One region of the Marinobacter sp. KMM 10035 genome, then DNA from elsewhere that is predicted to be linked to it. Evidence: predicted binding sites of a transcription regulator. Region 1 holds the regulator's gene; each other region holds the start of a gene.

Region 1 (3,277 bases):
TGACTGCCATTTTGTCGAGCCTGCCCGGCGCCGTCTGGTTTGCCGCTTCTCGTGTCAGGGGGAACAAAAGCCCGATAGGCAGGTTATCAATGCAGTAGTATCCCAGGTCTTCCAATACGTGCAGAGCGGTACTCTTGCCGGAACCTGACCGGCCACTGACGATGATCAGCTTCATAGTGAAATAACCTGTTGCCCGGGTGGATATCAGCCACTGGTGGCTGTCATGCGTTGGAAAAGTGTGTGCGCATCTTCGCACTGCCTGAGAGCGTCGCAGAATGAGCGTTCGTTAAATTTCTCGGCGAGTTGGCTAAGCAGCTCAAGATGCTCGCTGGTAGCTTCTTTGGGCACGATCAGTGCAAACAGAAGGTCCACCGGCTGGTTGTCTATTGCGTCAAATTCGACGGCTTCTTCCAGGGTCATCAGCACACCGATAACCTGTTCAAGGCCTTCGAGACGGCAATGGGGGATGGCTATCCCCTGGCCTATTCCGGTGCTCCCAAGCCGCTCTCGGGCAATCAGATTGTTGAAGATCTGACTTTCGTTGACCGAATCATTGTGCTCGCGAATCTGCTCGGCAATGGTCTCCAGCACCCGCTTTTTGCTTGATGCGGGCACATTGCACAGGGTCAGCTCCGGCACAAGGATGTTGTCTATTGTCAGGGATGTGTCGCTCATGAATCGACCGCGCTTCCGTGAAAAAAGCTGCGACGCGTAGACCGCGCCGCAGCTTGATTAGATGACATGCCTGAAAACACTCGCCTAGCGGGCGGTGTGTCCCTGCATCCTGTCTACAGTCTTTTCTTTGTGCTTGAGGATCTGTCGATCCAGCTTGTCGACGAGCCCGTCGATGGCTGCGTACATGTCCTCGTTTTCCGCCTTTGCGTGAATCTCACCACCAACCACGTGGAGCGTCGCATCTGCAATCTGCCGAACCTTATCTACTTCCAATGTTACCTGGCAGTTGCTGATGTGGTCGAAGTGCCGCTCGAGTCGTTCAAACTTTTCGGCTACATAGTCTTTCAAAGCGGGAGTCAGCTCTACGTGACGGCCTGAAATGTTGAGTTGCATAGACGTCTCCTGTTGTCATTCTTTCCGGCTCTGGGAGCCGGTCTGAGTGCTGGCGCATGGCTGCACCAGCGAAAACCACTTGAAACTGTTCGACGCGCCAGATTTACACCAGCCGCTTGCGTTCGTTTGAGGGGGGAATGTTCATGGCCTCGCGGTATTTTGCAACCGTGCGTCGCGCCACTTTGATCCCTTCTTCTCCCAGCATGGCTGCAATCTTGTTATCACTCAACGGCTTTTTCGGTGTTTCTGCAGCAATCAGTTTTTTGATCATTGCTCGAATAGCCGTTGATGAGCACTCTCCGCCTTCGTCGGTGCTGACATGGCTGGAGAAAAAATATTTCAGTTCAAAAACGCCCCGGGGTGTGTGCATATATTTTTGCGTGGTCACACGGGAAATGGTGGATTCGTGCATTTCCACAAGCTGGGCGATATCCGAAAGAATCAGCGGCTTCATCGCTTCTTCGCCATGGTCCAGGAAACCCTGTTGGTATTCAACAATCCGGGTTGCAACCTTTAGCAGCGTTTCGTTTCGGCTTTGCAGACTCTTGATGAACCACTTTGCCTCCTGAAGCTGGTCGCGCAGGTAGGTGTTATCTGCGCTACTATCCGCCCGCTTTATTAATGAAGCATAGCTCGCATTCACGCGTATGCGCGGCGCAATTTCAGGATTCAGTTCAACGCGCCAGCGGTCATTGTGTTTGCGCACGATCACGTCGGGAATAACATAGTCCGGCTCGGTGCGATCAATGATGTCTCCCGGGCGCGGGTTGAGGCTGGTAATTAGTGCCAGCACATCGCGCAGTTGGTCCTCTTTAAGGCGACTGCGGCGAAGTAGCTGGGCGTAGTCACGGTTGCCCAGCAGGTTTATATAATGTGTGATCACCAACCGTGCCTGAGCAAGCCAGGGTGTTTCCGGTGGCAACTGATTTAGCTGGATCAGCAGGCAGTCCTGGAGATCTCGGGCAAAAACGCCCGGCGGATCGAAGAACTGCAGTCGGCGTAGCACGGCCTCTACTTCGTCCATCTCCAGAGGGTCGTCATCGGAATCGTTCGTCAGGCCGCTGTAGATCTCTTCCAAAGGGCTTGTGAGGTAGCCTTGCTCGTCTACTGCGTCCATAAGCGCGTGAGCAATAGCCTGGTCCCGTTCCGTCATGGGCGTAAGGTTCAACTGCCACTCAAGATGGTCCCTAAGGGTTTCACTTGGGGAGTTACGGGTCTCGAAATCGTGGTCGCTTTCGTCTTCGTTGCGCGCTGCAGGAGCAGGGGCGGACTGATAGATATCGTCCCACGCGGTATCGACGGGAAGGTCGTCCGGGATTGTGTCAGGGATTTCGTTTTCAGTTTGCCAGTCTGGCCCGTTTTCGCTTTCATCCCAATCAGAATTGGACGAATCGGAGGCTGTCTCTGAACTGTTAAGGTTCGAAGTGTCGTCGTGGCTCTGCTCGCTATCCGCAGCAGGTGCATCAATCTGATCGTCGTCATCCTGGGATTCCAGCAAGGGATTGGATTCCAGTGCTTGCTGGATTTCCTGCTGGAGGTCGAGGGTTGATAACTGTAAAAGCCTGATCGCCTGTTGCAGCTGGGGCGTCATAGTCAGGCTCTGACCCAGCTTTAATTGTAATGAGGCTTTCATAACCATCGCTCAGGATCCGTCACTTATACCCGATCTAAATTTCTTGCTTCGGCTAAAAATTCTTTGTGTCACGGCTACTTGCCGCCAAAAAAGATTATCCTAGCAAGTTCTCTGCCGAGTTTACTTGCTCCGGGTCGGCAACACAATCGAGCGGGCGCGCCGCCATGCTGAAAGCAAAGCTTACAGCCGGAACTCATTGCCAAGATAAACTTCTTTTACCTGCTGATTGGCAAGGATGGTTTCGGCATTTCCGGAAGCTATTATGTGCCCGCCGGAAACGATGTACGCGTTCTCGCAGATATCCAGAGTTTCGCGCACGTTGTGATCGGTGATCAGTACACCGATGCCCTTGTCCCTTAGGTGGCGAATAATCTGTTTGATATCGCTGACGGAAATGGGGTCTACCCCGGCAAAGGGTTCATCCAGCAGGATGAAGGCGGGCTCCATGGCCAGAGCGCGTGCAATTTCTACCCGACGCCGTTCGCCGCCGGAAAGGGCCATCCCCAGACTGTCACGAATGTGGGTAATGTGGAACTCTTCCAGTAACTGTTCAACCTTGCTCAGGCGCTCGGCTCG
Region 2 (3,277 bases), on a different contig from region 1:
ACAAAATCTCGCTACAAAAAAGCCCCGCTTGTGAGAGCGGGGCTTTTGCTAGGACTATTCAGTGCCAGTGCAGCTTTTAGTGGGCTGCGGCAAGACTTTTAGCACGAATAGTAGAGTTCGAACTCAACCGGGTGAGTAGTCATGTTGATACGCTCAACTTCACCGCGCTTCAGGTCAATGTAGCCCTGAATCATATCTTCTGTAAATACTCCACCACGGGTCAGGAACTCATGGTCTGCTTTCAAGGCGTCCAGGGCTTCCTGCAGTGTCTCTGCCACCTTGGGGATGCTTAGCGCTTCTTCTTTCGGCAGGTCGTACAGATCCTTGTCCATGGCGTCGCCAGGGTGAATCTTGTTCTGGATACCATCAAGGCCGGCCATCATCAGCGCAGCAAACGCCAGGTATGGGTTGGCAGCCGGATCAGGGAAGCGCACTTCCACACGGCGTGCTTTCGGGCTAGTGACATACGGAATACGGATGGATGCAGAGCGGTTGCGCGCAGAATAAGCCAGCATGACTGGCGCTTCGTAATGGGGAACCAGGCGCTTATAGCTGTTTGTGGCCGGGTTGGTGAACGCGTTCAAGGCTTTGGCGTGTTTGATGATCCCGCCAACGTAGAACAGCGCCATTTCACTCAGGCCCGCATAGCTGTCGCCTGCAAACAGGTTTTTGCCGTCTTTGTTCAAGCTCATGTGGACGTGCATGCCTGAGCCGTTATCACCGACTACCGGCTTGGGCATGAAGGTCGCAGTTTTGCCGTAGGCGTGGGCAACGTTGTGTACGCAGTACTTAAGAATTTGAACTTCGTCTGCTTTTTTGGTCAGTGTGTTTGGGCCAACACCGATTTCACACTGGCCAGCTGTTCCCACTTCATGGTGGTGTACTTCAATAACCAGGCCCATGGATTCCATAGCTGCGCACATTGCGCCCCGCAGGTCGTGCAGACTGTCGACGGGTGGTACGGGGAAATAACCGCCTTTCACACCAGGGCGGTGGCCGATGTTGTTGCCATTAAAGTCGTCGCCGGAAACCCAGGCCGCTTCTTCAGAGTGAAGCGAATACATGGAGCCCTGCATATCGGTTTTCCACTTGGCCGAATCGAAAACGAAAAATTCCGGCTCCGGGCCAAACAGCGCGCCGTCTGCGATGCCTGTGGATTTCAGGTATTCCTCTGCCCGGCGGGCAACAGAGCGTGGGTCCCGCTCATAGCCTTGCATGGTAGAAGGCTCAACAATGTCGCAGGTGATGTTGACGGTGCTTTCTTCGGTGAAGGGGTCAAGTACGGAGCTGCTGTCATCCGGCATCAGGATCATGTCGGATTCGTTGATGCCTTTCCAGCCGGCAATGGAGGAGCCGTCAAACATCTTGCCTTCGGCGAAGAAGTCTTCGTTGACTTCAGTTGCAGGTATGGTGACGTGCTGCTCTTTACCGCGGCTGTCGGTGAAGCGCATATCAACCCACTTCACTTCGTGCTCTTTAATCAAATCAACTGTCTTGGACATGTGCATGCTCCGTATGTATTCCCGCACCGCGGGCGTATTCGTGATCTTTGTTCCGGATCGCTCTGTGGGGGCTTAACTCCGGTCTGGTATACAGGTCTGCGCAGCTTAACAAAAGCTGTTGGTTCTTACCTTCACATTTGCGCTGAGCAGAAGGTTTAAAAAACCTGATAGGTGGATTAAAGCAAGGCGCTTGCCAGTTTTGAATGGTTGCCCAGGATCTGAACATTTATGGCGTCTTTGGGCGGTACTCGGAGCTGGCGGCGACGGGAGTGATTGGCTTAACGGGCACGATGTGCGCCATAATGGTGCGAGAGGCGAGGCTGGCTCGACATTCTGCACCAAGTTGGTGCGATGAGATCGCTTCGTGAAATTGATTAAGAAATAGGCGTTCTTCTGCATATTAACGGTGCAGTGTTTTCGATATACTGCGCGCCGCTTCATTTTCTCTGCATGGGCTCAGGCTATTAGCCTGGGCGCGACATGCAGGGCGCTGGGCCGCCAGGTTCCAGTGGATGAATCCATTTTACAGATTTGAGATGGCGTGTGCGGGGTTGTCCCTGAATGGCTTTCTTGGATCATTGAGTGCATTTCTCAGGAATAAATTTGTGATTGAAAAACTTCGTAATATCGCCATTATCGCCCACGTTGACCATGGTAAGACCACGCTTGTAGACAAACTGCTGCGTCTGTCCGGCACCCTGGATCGCAAAGAGCTCGAGAACGAGCGCGTCATGGATTCCAACGACCAGGAAAAAGAGCGGGGCATTACTATTCTTGCCAAAAACACCGCCCTTAAGTGGAATGGCTACGACATCAATATTGTAGACACCCCTGGGCACGCGGATTTTGGCGGCGAAGTGGAACGAGTGATGAGCATGGTTGATTGCGTGCTGCTGGTGGTAGATTCCATCGACGGCCCCATGCCCCAGACCCGCTTTGTAACCCAAAAGGCTTTTGCAGCCGGGCTTCGCCCAATTGTGGTTGTGAACAAGGTTGACCGCCCGGGCGCGCGCCCGGATTGGGTTGTAGACCAGGTTTTCGATCTGTTTGACAGCCTCGGTGCAACCGATGAGCAGCTGGATTTCCCGATTGTTTATGCCAGCGCCCTGAACGGTGTAGCCGGCCTGGACCATGAGGATCTGGCAGACAACATGGATGCCGTATTCCAGGCAATCGTTGATCACGTGCCCGCGCCGTCTGTTGATCCGGAAGGTCCCTTCCAGATGCAGATATCCCAGCTCGATTACAGCAGCTTTCTTGGTGTGATCGGTATTGGTCGTATTGCACGCGGAAAGATTACAACCAACTCGCCAGTTGTTGCGATTGGTGCTGACGGCAAAAAGCGCCAGGGCCGCATCCTCAAGATTATGGGGCATTCCGGTTTGCAACGGGTGGAAGTACAAGAAGCCCAGGCTGGCGACATTGTGTGCGTAAGTGGCCTGGATCAGCTTTACATCTCAGACACCTTGTGTGACATGAACAACGTTGAGGCGTTGCCTCCGTTGACAGTAGATGAGCCTACTGTATCCATGACCTTCCAGGTTAACGACTCGCCCTTCTGCGGCAAGGAAGGCAAGTTTGTGACCAGTCGGAACATCAAGGATCGCCTTGAGAAGGAATTGCTGCACAACGTTGCCCTGCGTGTAGAAGAAGGCGACTCGGCAGATAAGTTCAAGGTATCCGGGCGTGGTGAACTGCATCTTTCGGTTCTGATTGAAAACATGCGCCGCGAAAACTTTGAGCTGGCCGTGGGTCGCCCGGAAGTGGTCATCAAG
Region 3 (3,277 bases), on a different contig from region 1:
AGAGGTTACCATCATCATCAGCAGTGTAGCCCTGTACCCGCATTGACTGGCTATTTACCACAAAGCCGTCTTTATCGATGGTGAATTGCCCGGCACGTGAGTAGCGGGTTTCGCCACCACTATTCAGAATAAAGAAGCCATCGCCACTAATAGCCATATCCAGGCCATTGTCTGTAAAGCTGATATTACCCTGACCAAACGATTGCTTTACGTCCTGAACATTGACACCGTCGCCAATCGGGTTGGAGCCGCCGCTCAGAAAGCCGCTGGCATACAGGTCGCCAAACTGAACCCTGCTCCCTTTAAACCCCACTGTGCTGGCGTTGGCAATGTTATTGCCCGTAACATCCAGATCTACCGCTGCAGCCCGCAGGCCACTGAGCCCCGTATTAAAAGCCATAATTCACCCCTGGTCTGACACCGGTATTAATTGATTTGTTGTACATCTGACAGAGCAATAGAGCCCATGCCTGCCAGGTTTAAAGTAACTGACCCATTTTGCCCAAGTGACACGCTGTCTACGTTTGCACTGACCAGAGTCGGAAGCTGCACGCTACCCTGCGGATACGAGGCTTCAGCCACAATTCGATAAGGCCCGGGCGGCAAACTGTTGCCGTTGCCATCCTTACCGTCCCAGCTGAACGCTTTGACCCCGGCAGAACTGCTGCCAAGATCAATCTGCCGCACCAGTTCGCCACTGGGGCTCTGGATAGACAAGCGCACGCCACCGGTGGATGCCGGCACCTGAATATTGCCGGAGATTTCACCCTCCGCTCCAAGAATACCGACTTCCGAAGGCGCCAGAACCGTCTTGCCAACCATTGCAGAGGCCTGCAGCGCCTGCGTGGAGCGGAACTGCCCTACCACGTCTTCAACAGTGCCCGACAGTTTCTGCATTTCTTCCAGCGAGCTGAACTGAGCAAGCTGGGAAATAAACTCGCCGTTGTCCTGGGGCTCCAACGGGTTCTGGTTTTTAAGCTGCGCCAGCATAAGCTCCATGAACTCATTCTTGCCGAGTTCGCCCTTGCCGCTGGCGCCGCTCTGTGGCTGGCTTCTGTAGTTCGCCAGTACATCTGAGGCTTGTGTTGCGTTAACTGCACTCATGATTGAATCCCCGCCCCGTTACTGCTGACCAAGTGTCAGGATGCGCTGCATCATGGATTTTGCCGTGTTCATAATGTCCACGTTCATTTGAAAGCTTCTTGAGGAAGACATCATGTCTGCCATTTCTTCCACCACGTTCACGTTGGGGTAGTACACATAGCCATCTTCATTAGCGGCCGGGTGATGTGGCTCGTAACGCATCTGCAGCTCGGCATCGCTCTCAACAATGCCCTCAACACGAACGCCTGCACCAGCACCCTCTCCTGCCTGAGCCCCAAATCCCTGCTGGCCCGGATTCATCATGGACTGCTGGATAGCAGAGAAAACCGGCTTGCGCGCACGATAGGTCGTGTCGGTGCTGGAACTCGCTGTCTCGGCGTTCGCGATGTTTGAGGCGGTGGTATTCAACCTCAACGATTGCGCTGTCATGCCGGAGCCGGCGATATCAAATATGTTGCCCAGGGACATGGTGATTCTCCTTCACAAATCGTGGAACCGCGGATTACTCGCCTTTCAGGGCTTTGGTCAGGCCGGTAAATTTACTGTTCAAAAACTGGAAGCTCGCCTGGTAATCCATCGCATTGCGCATGAACCGGGTCTGCTCTGCCTGGGCATCCACCGTATTGCCATCTACCGAAGGCTGGTCTGGCTCCCGATACAGCAAATCTGAATCGCCACCGGCAGAGGTATCCATATGGCCTGCGTGGGTTTTCTCCATGCTGATACCGCTCATGCTGTCCTGGGCTTTCTGCATCATGGCCTGAAAGTCCACGTCACGGGCTTTAAAACCCGGCGTATCGGCGTTGGCAAGATTGTTCGCCAGAATTTCCGCACGCTGAACCCTGGCGTGCAGCGCATGCTGGTGAATGCCAAGAGCTCTATCAAAAGTGATTGCCATACAACCTCCGAAATACTGTCACCAGCAATATTTGGCTTTGCCGGTTTCGTTCTATGGCAGAACTAAAGCAATGCTGATGCCAGATTTTGGAAGTACGCTGAATTCGGGTGTCTTAGGGGATTACAGAGGTGCGGGGAATAATGATGCAGATAAAGAAGCGGCAAAGCCTGATGAAAGCGGCAAGCTGCTTCCCCCGCTGAATCGGCAGGGGAAGCAGACCTGTTGTTACGCTGGCCAACGGGCAACAAATTCCGACAGCTCAGGCCTTGGGACTGCAGGCTTGTTCGACGACACGGTACCTGTATAGAGAAAACCGATTATAGATTCTCCCTGTTCAAGGCCCAGCCCTTCCAGAACCAAGCGATTGTAGACCAGTTCACCGGTGCGCCACATAACCCCATAGCCGGCATCCTGAAGGGCAAGTCCAAGATAGCTCATGCTGGCGCCGGCTGAGAGTATCTGTTCAACTTCAGGAACTTTTGGATGGGGCTTAGGGGACGCAATTCCAACAATAATCATGGGGGATCGATGCGCCTTATTGCGTATGATGTCGAGCTTTTTTTCGTCGGTCTTACCCCTTAAATCGGAGTAGCCCACCGCAAGCACCTCACCCAGGGCATCCAGACCCTCACCCTCAATCACCAGATAACGCCATGGGCGCAGCAATGCATGGTCTGGTGCCCGGGCTGCACAAGTAAAGGCGCGGTCAAGTATTGCGGCATCAGGAGCTGGCGCTTCCAGCCGTGGCTCAGATGCCCTGTTGAGCAAAAAGTCAGTGACTGAACTCATATCGATAATTTTCCAATAACAGAACACTGGCCCGTTAGCATTCAAACCGTGCCAGCGAATTGTGGGTTATACGTAATACTGCTAACCTTTAGTCGTACTTCCAATCTTTACTCTCAAACGTGCCTTACAAACTACAAATAAATTTGAATGGTTCCAGCACCATGAGTGATCAGCATACATGATGAGTGCTCCGGCAGATCTGCGCAATGCCAGCAATAGCTTGGGGAAATCTCTGGCATCCGATGCTCAGAACAGACCGGTAGTGATTCCCCCGATGCCCGACTACAGCGGGCGAGTGCTGGCGTATACGGCCACAGCCATCATTATTACTGTGGGCGTTTGGGAGGAAGTGTTCCAAACATGGCATTTGTGGCTGGTTGCCGGCGCCTTGATGTGGCCCCACATTGCGCACCTGTTAAGCCGTCGTACGTTTTTGAAAAACTCCTCCCGCATTCGACAAAAAATGCTGATGGTCGACTCCGTGAT

Evidence for each region. The regulator sigma-54, encoded in region 1, starts transcription at its own class of promoters, with help from an activator protein. The targets are predictions, from matches to a motif close to ANTGGCATNNANNTTGCTNT.
Region 2: a site for sigma-54 is predicted at 1,681-1,700, ahead of glnA (glutamate--ammonia ligase). Genes of this name have one in related genera too.
Region 3: a site for sigma-54 is predicted at 2,067-2,086, ahead of flgB (flagellar basal body rod protein FlgB). Genes of this name have one in related genera too.

What each region holds. Positions count from the first base shown of each region.
Region 1 is NZ_JBBVMG010000001.1:1,762,190-1,765,466, forward strand. Features, by position in the region: gene rapZ (RNase adapter RapZ) at 1-175, opposite strand, end outside; gene ptsN (PTS IIA-like nitrogen regulatory protein PtsN) at 205-675, opposite strand; gene hpf (ribosome hibernation promoting factor) at 760-1,068, opposite strand; gene AADB16_RS07935 (RNA polymerase factor sigma-54) at 1,172-2,707, opposite strand; gene lptB (LPS export ABC transporter ATP-binding protein) at 2,882-3,277, opposite strand, start outside.
Region 2 is NZ_JBBVMG010000004.1:122,869-126,145, reverse strand. Features, by position in the region: gene glnA (glutamate--ammonia ligase) at 99-1,502, opposite strand; gene typA (translational GTPase TypA) at 2,108-3,277, shown strand, end outside.
Region 3 is NZ_JBBVMG010000002.1:85,216-88,492, forward strand. Features, by position in the region: gene AADB16_RS12330 (flagellar hook protein FlgE) at 1-400, opposite strand, end outside; gene AADB16_RS12335 (flagellar hook assembly protein FlgD) at 427-1,104, opposite strand; gene flgC (flagellar basal body rod protein FlgC) at 1,123-1,572, opposite strand; gene flgB (flagellar basal body rod protein FlgB) at 1,607-2,002, opposite strand; gene AADB16_RS12350 (nitroreductase) at 2,228-2,791, opposite strand; gene AADB16_RS12355 (adenylate/guanylate cyclase domain-containing protein) at 2,970-3,277, shown strand, end outside.